One region of the Pseudoalteromonas mucoides genome, then DNA from elsewhere that is predicted to be linked to it. Evidence: predicted binding sites of a transcription regulator. Region 1 holds the regulator's gene; each other region holds the start of a gene.

Region 1 (3,152 bases):
ATAACAAACAGCTACTCGTGGCCACTGGCAAACCTGCATACTTTGAAGAAAAACAAGCCGATGGCACCCTAATGAGCGCCAGTGCTGACGAAGTTCGTTACGATGTAGCAAAGCGCCTGTTAACTTTAATTGGCAACGCGAAAGTAACCCAAGCAGGACAAAAAATTAACGCTAAAAGCATCACCTACGATATGGAACAGCAACTAATAAGTGCTGAAAGAGGCGAAGACTCAAATGACCGCGTGCATACAATTTTAGTACCTGTCGATAGCAAAAAATCAAAAGGCCAGCTATGAGTACATTAAAAGCCGAGTTTTTAGCAAAAAGCTACAAGGGCCGCCAAGTTGTAAAAAGTGTTGGCTTAGAAGTTAGCGCTGGGAGTATTGTTGGTCTGCTAGGCCCTAATGGCGCAGGCAAAACCACTACTTTTTATATGATTGTTGGCTTAGTGCCCAGCGATAAAGGTAAAATTAGTATTGATGATAACGATATTACATTATTACCCATGCACAGCCGTGCTCGCTTAGGAATTGGCTATTTACCACAAGAGTCATCTATTTTTCGTAAATTGACCGTTTACCAAAACCTCATGGCGATTTTAGAAACCCGTAAAGAGCTAAACAAAACAGCCCGTGAAGAAGCCTTAGATAGCCTACTTGATGAATTTAGCATTCAACACATTCGCGACAGCCAAGGTATGGCATTGTCAGGTGGTGAGCGCCGTCGAGTTGAAATTGCGCGCGCTTTAGCCGCAAATCCTAAATTTATTCTGTTAGATGAGCCTTTTGCTGGCGTTGATCCCATTTCAGTGTTAGATATAAAGAAGATTATCGAGCACCTTAAAAACCGTGGTATCGGCGTACTTATAACCGACCACAATGTAAGAGAAACCCTTGATGTTTGCGAAAAAGCCTACATTGTTTCTCATGGGGAGTTAATTGCATCAGGAACTCCTGAGCATGTACTTGCCAACCAAACAGTTCGCGATGTATATCTGGGTGAGCAATTTAGGCTATAAAGCAACGCTCAGCTAACTATCTGCTAAACTAAATTATGACAACACAATAAAAGGATTGTTAGAGATAAATGAGGCAATCACTCCAGCTGCGCATGGGCCAGCAACTTACAATGACTCCACAACTGCAACAAGCAATTCGCTTATTGCAGCTAAGTACATTGGATCTCCAGCAAGAAATTCAAGAAGCACTCGACAGCAATCCATTGCTTGAAGTTGAAGAGCAAGAGTTTAGTGACGAAACGGCTGGCAAAAATGAACAAAAACAAGATACCGAAGACGTCACAGTAAGTGCTTCTGCCGATGAGACACCAAGCGAATACGAACAAGAAAGCAGTGAAGCACTTAATAAAGACACCGTAAGTGACGATATGGCTATGGATGTGACCTGGGATGAGTACATGAGCGCCGCTCCTGCCAGCTCATCAGGCCCGATGCCTGAAGATGAATCTATTTATCAAGGGGCTTCAACCGAAACCTTGCATGAATATATTATGTGGCAGTTACAGCTAACCCCATTTAGTCCGACCGACGAGGCGATTGCGATTGCCATTGTCGAAGCTATCGACGACTCAGGTATTTTAACCTTAAGCTGTGAAGACATTGCTGAAAGCCTAAATAAAGATAATAACGAAGAAGAAATTGAGCTTGATGAAGTTCAGGCGGTTCTAAAACGTATTCAACTGTTTGACCCAATTGGTATTGGCGCACGCAGCTTGCAAGAATGTTTATGTATTCAACTAAATCAATTTGACCCCGCAACTCCTTGGATTAGCGAAACAAAAATGATTTTAACTGAACATATCGATTTATTAGCCAGTCGCGACTACCGAACTTTGATGAAAAAGACTAAGCTTAAGGAAGATGAGCTTAAAGAAGTGATGACACTCATCCACAGTCTAAACCCAAAGCCTGCGGATAGTATTGTACGTGAAGAATCTGAATACGTTATTCCAGATGTCTCAGTAAAGAAAATCAAAGGCCGTTGGGTTGTTGAGTTAAATCCCGATAGCATGCCTAAAATTAGAGTAAACAGCCAATATGCAGCTATGTCTCGCTCGGTTAAATCGAGTAGCGACAGCCAATTTATTCGCTCCCACTTGCAAGAAGCAAAGTGGTTTATAAAAAGTTTAGAAAGCCGTAATGACACATTACTCAAAGTAACCAACTGCATCGTTAAACAGCAGCAAGGATTCTTTGAACATGGTCCCGAGGCAATGCGCCCTATGGTATTAAACGATGTTGCTGAAATGGTCGAGATGCATGAATCAACCATTTCACGGGTTACCACCCAAAAGTACATGCACACCCCAAGAGGGATTTTTGAGTTAAAATATTTTTTCTCAAGTCATGTAAGCACTGAAAACGGTGGGGAATGTTCGTCTACAGCGATCCGCGCATTAATCAAAAAATTAATTAGCGCAGAAAACTCAGCGAAACCATTGAGTGATAGCAAAATTGCAGATATATTGGCAGAGCAAGGTATCAAAGTAGCTAGACGTACAATCGCAAAATATCGCGAGTCACTGGCTATTCCACCGTCAAATCAAAGAAAGAGCTTGATTTAAGGCGTAAAAAAACAAAGAAGGAAAATGCTTATGCAACTGAATTTAACTGGTCGTCACGTAGAAATTACCGATTCACTTAGAGACTATGTACACAATAAGTTTGCAAAGCTTGAAAGGCACTTTGATCATATAAACAACGTGCACGTCATTTTAGACGTAGAAAAGCTAAGCCAAAAAGCAGAAGCCACAATACACCTCAGTGGTGCTGATTTATTTGCTTCAACAGAACACCAAGACATGTACGCTGCGATTGACGCCCTAATAGATAAACTAGACCGTCAAGTTATCAAACACAAAGAGAAGCACGCTCGACACTAATATTATGAAACTAAGTTCACTTACTTGTAAGGACTGCAGTAAAGCTGCGGTCCTTTTTAATAGCAAAAAACGAATTTTAGAATTTATTAGCCAGTTGGCTCATGAACAACTCCCTCACCTTTCAGAACAAGAAATTCTTAACTCGCTACTTAATCGAGAGAAACTAGGAAGCACGGGTATTGGCCGTGGAATTGCTATACCTCACGGTAGAATGACTGGTGTTGATACACCATTAGCACTGATACTAGTGA
Region 2 (3,152 bases), on a different contig from region 1:
GCCATACCATCTTCAAGCTCAACACCTTTGGTTAAGTTCTTAATAGTCTCATTAGTCACTTCACCAAATACCCGTGCAGAATACTCACGTTCAACTTCATAACTTGGGTGCATTAAACGGTTAGCCAACTCACCATCATTAGTAAATAACATTAAACCAGCTGTATTGATATCCAAACGACCTACAGCAATCCAACGTTCGCCGTCAATGCGTGGTAAGCGATCAAACACGGTGCGGCGCCCTTCTGGGTCTTTACGTGTACACAATTCACCTTCAGGTTTGTTGTACATTATTACGCGGCAAATACGCTCCGCTTTTTCTTCAATTTTAACGGTGTGGCCGTCAACACGGATTTGGTCGGTCTCTTCGACCCGATCACCTAACTTAGCAACTTTACCATTTACACTCACACGATTTGCATCAATGTATTTTTCCATCTCACGACGTGAACCTACGCCAGCACGGGCTAGGACTTTTTGTAACTTTTCACCTTGTATACTCATTCGGATAGTTCTCTCACAGAAGGATCACTCAATAACTGATCTATTTTACTTTGTTGCTGCTTTGGCAAATCCGGTAAATTATCAAGACCCGTTAACGAAAAATAATCTAAAAATTGTTTTGTAGTCGCATATAAAGCAGGCCTTCCTGGCACCTCTTTATGGCCCACCACTTGTACCCACTCTCTTTCAAGTAAGGATTTCATAATTCCAGAACCCACAGCCACACCACGGACTTGCTCGATTTCACCACGTGTAATAGGCTGACGATATGCAATGAGTGACAGTGTTTCTAACAGCGCCCGAGAATATTTAGGCGCTCGCTCTTGAAATAAGTTACTCAGCCATGGAGCTAAACTTGCACAAGCTTGAAACCGATACCCACTGCCGACTTCGACTAATCGAATACCCCGCGTTTGATAATGAATTTGAATATCATCAATAGCATCATTAACTCGCGACATCGATACGCTTAATTCACTTAAAACGGTTTCTTTAAGGTGCCGCTTACTTAACGGCTTACCTGCAACAAAAATTGCCGCTTCAATGATTTCAATAAGTTGCTCATCACTAATTCGTTTTGTTGCCATTTAAATAACCATTTAAGAATAGACGCGCTAAAGGTTGGATATTATGAGCGTTATATTATGACAGAACATTAGCTAGGTTGGAAAATTTATTATCTAAAAAAGCAAAAATGCCAGCATAAAGCTGGCATTAGTATCACTAAAAATAAAATTAGCTATTTTTTACCATTTCAAGAGCTTCATCTTCAGCAACGTCACTACCATGAGTTTTGATATAAGTGACAAATTCGTTTTTGCTTACACGCTTGTCTTTATTGCTATCCATATAACCAAAGTGATTTGAAATATCGTCATCGTTTGCTTCAACGACTGAGATATAACCATTACGATCGTTATCTAATGACTTAAAATCACTTTCAATCGGATCAAATTTTGCAATTTCTGCCTTAAATGCTGACTCAGTTACTTCGCTGTCTGTTGCAACTTTACCTGTATTTAGGTGAGTGTAATTTGCAAATTCTTTGCGGCTAATTTGCTCATCCATATTGGTATCGATGTTTGAAAAATGCTCCCAAATATCGTCATCGTCAGCTTCGACTTTAGAAATATAGCCATCATCATCATTGTCTAAGCTACCAAAATCACTATCGATTTTTGCAAGAGAAGAATTCGCTGAACATGCGCTTAGAGTAAGAGCGGCTAAAATAGTTGATGCAAGTGTTAACTTTTTCATAAGACGTTTCCTTGTAATAAATAAAAATTAAATTCAAACGAAATAATACAAGGACTACGCCAATATTATAAACACCATACTATCAACAAGTTAAGTTGCTATAGATTTCACCTACAGAATGAGACTATAAAATGATTGCACGACTTTTGTAAAAATTGCAGGCATAAAAAAAGCGCTAATCAGCGCTTCTTTACAATAATTAACCGTTATATTGCTGCATTTTGATAACGTTTAACAAAATCAGTTACTGGCTCTCCATTACAGCGTAATGAGTTTAAGTTGCCAATTTTTTCACGCACAGGTGTAAGACCTTGCTTTACTGCAGTAACACAAAGTTGAGTTTCAGTTTGATCATTGGTGGCAAACACTTCTACAACTTTTACATTACGCTTTGTATTACTCTCTTTTTTAGCAATATCACGAATGTCTTGACCATTACATAAAATACTCTGTGAGTGACGAGAGATAAAAATACCATGTTGGTGAGCTACTTTACGTGCGGCAGAAAAACCTTCGTTTGCACTAATTGAGCAAAGTTGAGATTCAATTTTTTTATCAGCACTGAAGTACTGAGCTGCTTGAGCAACGTGAGAGAGTGAAGCTGTTGCAACGAATAAAGTTAAAAGCTGTTTTTTCATGATTTACCTTTATGAATATGGAGTGAACGGGTGAATTTCGCGCATTATATATACAAGAAAAATCAGATCAACTGAATAATCAATTTAATTTTTTAATTAATTTAAGTTTAACAATGTTTAATATTTAATCATCATTTGTTCAACATTAGTCCACTTATATTTCCAAATAATCACATGTACCATCGACATTTTAATGATAGAATTTGTCGCAAATAAATATGCACTTTAGGCCAATAATATGAAAGTTATTTCATTTAACATCAATGGGCTTCGCGCCCGACTTCACCAACTTCAAGCTATCATTGATAAACATCAACCTGATGTTATTGGCTTGCAAGAAATCAAAGTACATGATGAAGCTTTCCCTTTAGATGATGTACAAAAAATGGGTTACCACGTTTACTTTCATGGCCAAAAGGCTCATTACGGTGTAGCTATGCTCTGTAAGAGTGAGCCTAAGTCAGTATTTAAAGGTTTTGCTTCTGATACTGATGAATCACAAAAACGTATGATCAGTGTAACCGTTACACAAGAAAATGGCCGAGACCTAACGGTTATGAATGGCTACTTTCCACAAGGTGACAACATTAATCACGAAACAAAGTTTCCTTATAAGCGCCAATTTTATAAAGATCTTATGACTCACCTTGAGACTAACCATACTTCGGATGAAGATGTCATCGTCATGGGAGATATAAATATTTCTCCAACCGATTTAGACATTGGTATTGGCGAGCCAAACCGTAAACGCTGG
Region 3 (3,152 bases), on a different contig from region 1:
GTTGATGCAAAAGGCAATTTTTTACAAGGCTTTCCTGTTAACGAATCGACAGGCGATACTACTTCAGTAAGTTTAAGTACATCATCGGCATTACAAATTCCTGATTCATCTGGTTCTCCACGCGCGACGACTAATGTATATAGTTCATTTAATTTAGATTCTCGTTCAAGCACACCGTCGATTACATCGTTTGATCCAACGGTCAGTGCTTCTTATAACAGCTCTACATCGACAACTATGTACGACTCTTTAGGTGAGCCGCATGTTTTACAGTTTTTTTTCGTGAAAACAGATGCAACGGTTACTGGCAATGAGAATGAATGGCAAGTATTTGCGACACTGGACGAAAAGCCATTTAGTCCTGCAGGTGCTGAAGAGACGGCTACTCCATATACACCACTTTCAACATTTCAATTTGATGCAAGTGGTTTACCTTTAAATACTGATGGCGCTGCAAATACAGATACCACTTTTAATCCTATTGCCATACCTGGTGGTGGTGCTGGTGTTGCTGGTCTTTCTGACTTACTAACCAATGGTGCAAGCTTTCCTGATGATGTCCAAGTGAACTGGCGCGATGAAGCAGGAACAGCGAACAAAATTCCTACACAATATGCGAGTAATTTTGAAGTTAAAGCACTGGATCAAGATGGTGCCACAGTGGGGCGTTTAGCGGGTATTGATATTGGCACAGATGGCAAGGTGGTTGCCTCTTACAGTAATGGTGATACCTCGTTCTTAGGGCAAGTTGCCATGGTGCGTTTTTCAAACTCTCAAGGTTTACAACAAGCTGGTGACACGTCATGGAAAAAAAGTTTAACCTCTGGTGAACCAATTGCTGGTGAGCCAGGTTCAGGTACTTTAGGTTCTATTAATTCTTCAGCGCTTGAGCAATCAAATGTGAACTTAACTAATGAGCTGGTCGATTTGATTAGCGCACAGCGGAATTTCCAAGCTAACTCGCGTGCACTTGAAGTGAATTCAACAATTCAGCAAAGTATTCTGCAGATTCGTTAATAGCGCACCTCATAATAATCCGACACCAAGGCTGCCAATTCAGGCAGCCTTTTTTGTTTCTTTTCAGTGTATTTCATACCGTCAATTTATTGTGGCACTTATTTTGCATTTATCTCTAATATAGATTTTTAACGTGAGTCGATGTTATGGATAAGATGGTTTACATTGCAGCGTCAGGGGCTAAGCAGAGTATGCGGGGCCTTGCGCTCAAAGCAAATAACTTAGCAAATGCTAACACCACTGGCTTTAAAGCTGATTTTGCGCAGGCAAGGTCGATGCAAGCGTTTGGTGAAGGCTTACCTACGCGCGTCTTTTCCATGCAAGAACGCCCTGGTTCGAATATGACCTCTGGTGGCATCGTTGAAACGGGTCGTGATTTAGATATCGCTATGAGCGATAAAGGCTGGCTAACCGTTCAAGATGCCCAAGGTAATGAAGCTTATACAAAAACGGGTACTTTAAATATTACTCCCGATGGTGCGTTAATTACCAGTCATGGTCGTCAAGTTGTTGGCGCGGGTGGGCCTATCATTTTACCTCTACCGATTGAAAAAGTGGAGTTTAGTGAAGACGGATCAATTCAAGTACGCCCTCAAGGTGCGCCTGCTAATTTTTTGGAAGTGGTAGATCGCCTAAAGGTGATTGAAGCGGATAACACCCAGCTTGAAAAAGGTAATGACGGCTTGTTTCGCCCTAAAGCCGATAAACTAGAAGATGATTTATGTGGCTTTTGTGATATATCGCAAAACGTAAAAGTAATGAGCGGTACGCTTGAAATGTCAAACGTGAATCCAGTACATGAAATGGTGGATATGATAAGCCATCAACGCCAATTTGAATTACAAGTTAAGTTAATGAAAACAGCAGAAGAAATTGACGAGCGTCATACCCAATTGCTGCGCATTGTTTAACCTAATTGAGAGGACATTAATATGAATCCTGCATTATGGATCAGTAAAACAGGCTTAGATGCCCAACAAACCGATATATCGGTTATCTCAAATAACTTAGCCAATGCCAGTACTGTTGGGTATAAAAAAAGCCGTGCTGTATTTGAAGATTTACTCTATCAGAATATCAATCAGCCAGGTGGTCGTTCTTCACAAGACACTGAAATGCCATCGGGCTTGATGTTAGGCGCCGGTGCTAAAGTGGTTGCTAACCAAAAGAATTTTTCTCAAGGTAATATGCTTACCACTGAAAACTCATTGGATTGGATGATATCTGGTTCAGGCTTTTTTGAAGTACTACAACCTGACGGTAATATTGCGTACTCACGTAACGGACAATTTACCACCGATGAAGACGGCCGTATTGTTACAGCAGGTGCAGGTTTTCCTATTCAACCAGAAATGAACGTACCTGATGATGCACAATCAATTACTGTATCGCAAGATGGTGAAGTATCGGTACGTATTGCCGGTGAGGCTGATAATGTCGTGATCGGGCAGTTAACCATTAGTGATTTTATTAACCCATCGGGTCTTGAGCCTATTGGGCAAAACCTTTACACCGAAACAGCAGTAAGTGGCGCGCCGGTTCAAGGTAATCCGGGTATTGATGGCTTAGGCTCGATTGTGCAAGGTTCACTTGAAACTTCTAATGTGAATGTGACTGAAGAGCTTGTGAATCTAATTGAAACACAACGTATTTATGAAATGAATTCAAAAGTAATCTCAGCTGTTGATGAAATGCTTAGTTACATTAATCAGCAATTATAATGAATAAGGGCAGCATTATGCGTAATTTAATCATCGTCTTAAGCGGGGCATGTATATTAAGTGGTTGTATGACAACTCAAAATACCCATGTGGTTCAGGATGACCCATATTATGCGCCAATGTACCCGGAGCCCGTGACTGAGCAAGTTGTGCCTACAGGTTCATTATTTGACAGTTACTCTGCTAATGACTTGTACTCTGATAAAAAAGCACTACGAACAGGCGATATCATTACTGTAAAACTACAAGAGTCAACACAAGCTTCAAAAGCAGCAAAAACCGAGACGGATAAAGAGAGTAATGCCAGTCTTGATCCAGTTGTTGGTTTAGGTGGTTTACCCGTTAATATTGGTGGCGATAGCATTCAATTTGGTATTGGCTCTGACTCATCTTTTACTGGTGACTCGAAATCTA
Region 4 (3,152 bases), on a different contig from region 1:
ACTAATGTTGCTAATGCTTGGTAAACTTCTTCGCTCGTTAACCTTGTTTTTTGGCAAAGTTGCTGTTCAATAAATGAATGTAGATTACCATCAATGAATAAACCATCTTGTTGAGTAAAGCTTGCTGTAGTTTGCATCATAACTATATCTCTTTGTTGTGTGAGTGAATCATTTGTATGACTTCACTCTAGCGCTAAGAGTACTATTTATGAAATTATTGTTTTCAATAACTGATATTGATTTTATCAATATTTAAGAGCTTATAATGTGTTGGTCTTTATTCATGGCTTTGAGCACGTGTTTTGCGACCTCAAACAGAGAACATTGTTGGTCCATTGCTTGTTTCTGCAAACGTTTGTGCGCTTGTTCTTCAGTGATATCTAGATGTTGGATCAAGATTAACTTTGCTCTGTTTAATGTTTTTTGTTCACTTATTACTTGTTTGGCATCTTGCAAGGCATCGTTCATCTGTTTTAGGTGTTCACTTTGTTCCATGATTAAATCGTAAAAAGTGCGGTTACTTGTGAGTCGATGCTGCGCTAAGTTGCTATTTTTAGAGGTGTAATCAACGTTCGAACCAGACCCATCTAAAGGAATGTCACTCAGTGCTTTTATATGATTTTTATGTTCATGTAATTGACGTTTAGCAATATGAATCTGTTTCTCGGCACTAGTTGTTAGTTGCTCTGCGATTAACTTCTCGATTCTATGCATATGATCAATACGTGTGGTTGTGATGTCGTACCAGACTTCACTTAATTCGTTGAGCTGTGAACTACCTTGCGGTAACTCTTGTATTAAATTGCGCAGCCTTTGTAGTTGAACGCTTGCTTCGTCTTCAGTTAGTTGTGCGTACGCTGTAGTTAAATCATTACCGGCATATTTTAAAAATATAATAAAATTGTCTTGCTGTGTATTTTGTAAGTGAGCTAGCTGGTCTTTGCGTTGTGTGCTAAATGCACCTGATGCAAAACCGATAGCACCGCAAGCACGCTCTTGTCCAGCATGTTCTTTTGCTTGCACAAAATTAAATAGTGCAATTAAAAGTCGGGTGATCAGTGGATCACTTGCGCCATCAGCGGCTTCTAATAGAATATTTAATAATGAACTAATATGTTGTGAAAAAGCTTGGCTAGCATGCTCTGCCGTTACTTTTTGATTGTGAATTTGTTCTCGTAAAATGGGTAATCGTGCAAGGCATTGTAAGCTAAAAGTTATTCGATTAAATAAACGTGTATTACCTGTGCTGTGTTTTGAATTTAAGTAATGTTGCTTTAACTCAGTATAAAGTTGTTGCTCGGATTCAATACTTTGCGCAATTTGTTCACGACGTTGCTGTACAAAACGCTCACAACCTGAAGCAATAAAAATATTACTGATACCACGTTCTTTTTGAAGTTGATGAATAAAGTGGCCTAGAGTTATTAATGTTTTACAACTTATGGCTAAGTGCTGTAGCGCATTAATTTCTTCATGTTTTGCTGCAAGTAAAAATTGTTCTGTGAGAGGGCTGACGCTGGGCATAAAATTTAATATGTTTATATTATTATTGTTAATAATAGTGCAACCCTTGTTCCAGTCAGCAAAAATATTAGGTCAGAATAAAGCATCGCTTTTTAAGGTTATGAAATAATGAGAATTAAAAAGTATATAGTCTATTTTAACTAAGCAACTTTTGGCACTTAGTAATATAAAACACTCACTTTATTTGATCTTTTTGGTGCGTAAAATGGAAATTCGCACTATGTTGGCGCAAATGAATTCACCGTTTATTCTGATTAAAAGTGTATAACCATCTGTTTAAAAGTGACTTTTAAACAGATGGTTATATTGGCACTGTTGTTGCTTTAGTAATAAAGTCAATCGGGTTGTGTGCCCTTACAGTGTGTTTTAGTTAAGACGAAGACGTCTACTTACTTGCTCAATAAGCAAGTAGTAGGCGTTTTTTTTTGCCTGAAATATAGCAACGCACAGTGGTAATTAATCAATAACAACGAAGGTGAATACTATGGCTTATTTAATACCCACAGAATTTGTTACAAAAATGGTCGACTCTGGTGAGTCAAAAATTTATATGTCGACTCGCGATACGCTAATACGTGCATTTATGGCGGGCGCTATTTTAGCATTAGCCGCAGTATTTGCGGTAAGTGTTGCGGTGGCGACAGGCTCACATTTGTTAGGCTCAGTGTTATTTCCTGTCGGATTTATCATGCTGTACTTGATGGGCTTTGATTTGCTTACAGGGGTGTTTGTATTAACACCATTAGCATGGCTTGCCAAACGTCCTGGAGTAACTTGGTCGCAAATTTTGCCACACTGGGGCAAGGTATTCGTTGGGAACTTTTTAGGCGCATTAACTGTAGCATTTATGATGGCGTTTATATTTACCTATGGCTTTAATACTGATGGGGGAGCAATTGCAGCAAAGGTTGGTCACATTGGTGAGGCACGTACGTTAGGGTATGCGGAATATGGTACTGCTGGTTGGTTAACTATTTTTATTCGCGGTATGTTGTGTAACTGGATGGTCTCGCTGGGTGTTGTGGGTGCGATGATCTCAACACATGTTAGTGGTAAAGTGATTGCGATGTGGATGCCTGTGATGCTGTTCTTTTTTATGGGTTTTGAGCACTCTGTCGTAAATATGTTTTTATTTCCGTTTGCACTTATGATGGGTGGCGATTTCTCAGTAATGGACTATTTAGTATGGAATGAAATACCAACTGCACTAGGTAATTTAGTGGGCGGGTTGGCATTTACTGGGTTAACTTTATATACCACGCATTATAGAACTGCACCAAAGCGCTCTTTAAATACGCAAGTAAAAGAGCCTATTAGTAAACCTGTTACGGGTTAACGCATAGTGACACAGCTAAGCCTACGGATAGGGCAACACTCAAGCGCCGGTAGCAAAGATATTAATCAAGATTGCTACGGCGCTTTTGTGCCAAATAGTCCTGAACTTGAACTTAAAGGTGCTGTTGTTGCATTAAGCGACGGAGTGAGCAGCTCGCAAGTCAGTCAAGTTGCAAGTGAAACAGCAATAAAAAGTTTTCTATCTGATTATTATTGTACCAGTGATGCGTGGTCGGTTAGCCATGCGGCGCAACAAGTTTTAACCAGCACGAATGCGTGGCTCTATGCGCAAA

What was found. Region 1 encodes sigma-54, which starts transcription at its own class of promoters, with help from an activator protein. Its sites were predicted from a motif close to GTTGGCACGNNNNTNGNNT; they were not measured.
Region 2: a site for sigma-54 is predicted at 1,806-1,824, ahead of AAEU30_RS03590 (EF-hand domain-containing protein). Genes of this name have one in related genera too.
Region 3: a site for sigma-54 is predicted at 1,108-1,126, ahead of AAEU30_RS05155 (flagellar basal body rod protein FlgF). Genes of this name have one in related genera too.
Region 4: a site for sigma-54 is predicted at 1,830-1,848, ahead of AAEU30_RS13125 (formate/nitrite transporter family protein). Genes of this name have one in related genera too.

What each region holds. Positions count from the first base shown of each region.
Region 1 covers NZ_JBMMUC010000013.1:18,659-21,810, forward strand. The annotation lists gene lptA (lipopolysaccharide transport periplasmic protein LptA) at 1-296, shown strand, start outside; gene lptB (LPS export ABC transporter ATP-binding protein) at 293-1,018, shown strand; gene AAEU30_RS14560 (RNA polymerase factor sigma-54) at 1,087-2,583, shown strand; gene hpf (ribosome hibernation promoting factor) at 2,614-2,901, shown strand; gene ptsN (PTS IIA-like nitrogen regulatory protein PtsN) at 2,906-3,152, shown strand, end outside.
Region 2 covers NZ_JBMMUC010000003.1:50,999-54,150, forward strand. The annotation lists gene rluB (23S rRNA pseudouridine(2605) synthase RluB) at 1-503, opposite strand, end outside; gene scpB (SMC-Scp complex subunit ScpB) at 500-1,090, opposite strand; gene AAEU30_RS03590 (EF-hand domain-containing protein) at 1,239-1,760, opposite strand; gene AAEU30_RS03595 (exonuclease III) at 1,967-2,398, opposite strand; gene xthA (exodeoxyribonuclease III) at 2,637-3,152, shown strand, end outside.
Region 3 covers NZ_JBMMUC010000004.1:11,789-14,940, forward strand. The annotation lists gene flgE (flagellar hook protein FlgE) at 1-1,017, shown strand, start outside; gene AAEU30_RS05155 (flagellar basal body rod protein FlgF) at 1,164-1,928, shown strand; gene flgG (flagellar basal-body rod protein FlgG) at 1,950-2,738, shown strand; gene flgH (flagellar basal body L-ring protein FlgH) at 2,756-3,152, shown strand, end outside.
Region 4 covers NZ_JBMMUC010000011.1:47,219-50,370, forward strand. The annotation lists gene AAEU30_RS13115 (hypothetical protein) at 1-137, opposite strand, end outside; gene AAEU30_RS13120 (nitrate- and nitrite sensing domain-containing protein) at 253-1,524, opposite strand; gene AAEU30_RS13125 (formate/nitrite transporter family protein) at 2,009-2,860, shown strand; gene AAEU30_RS13130 (bifunctional protein-serine/threonine kinase/phosphatase) at 2,867-3,152, shown strand, end outside.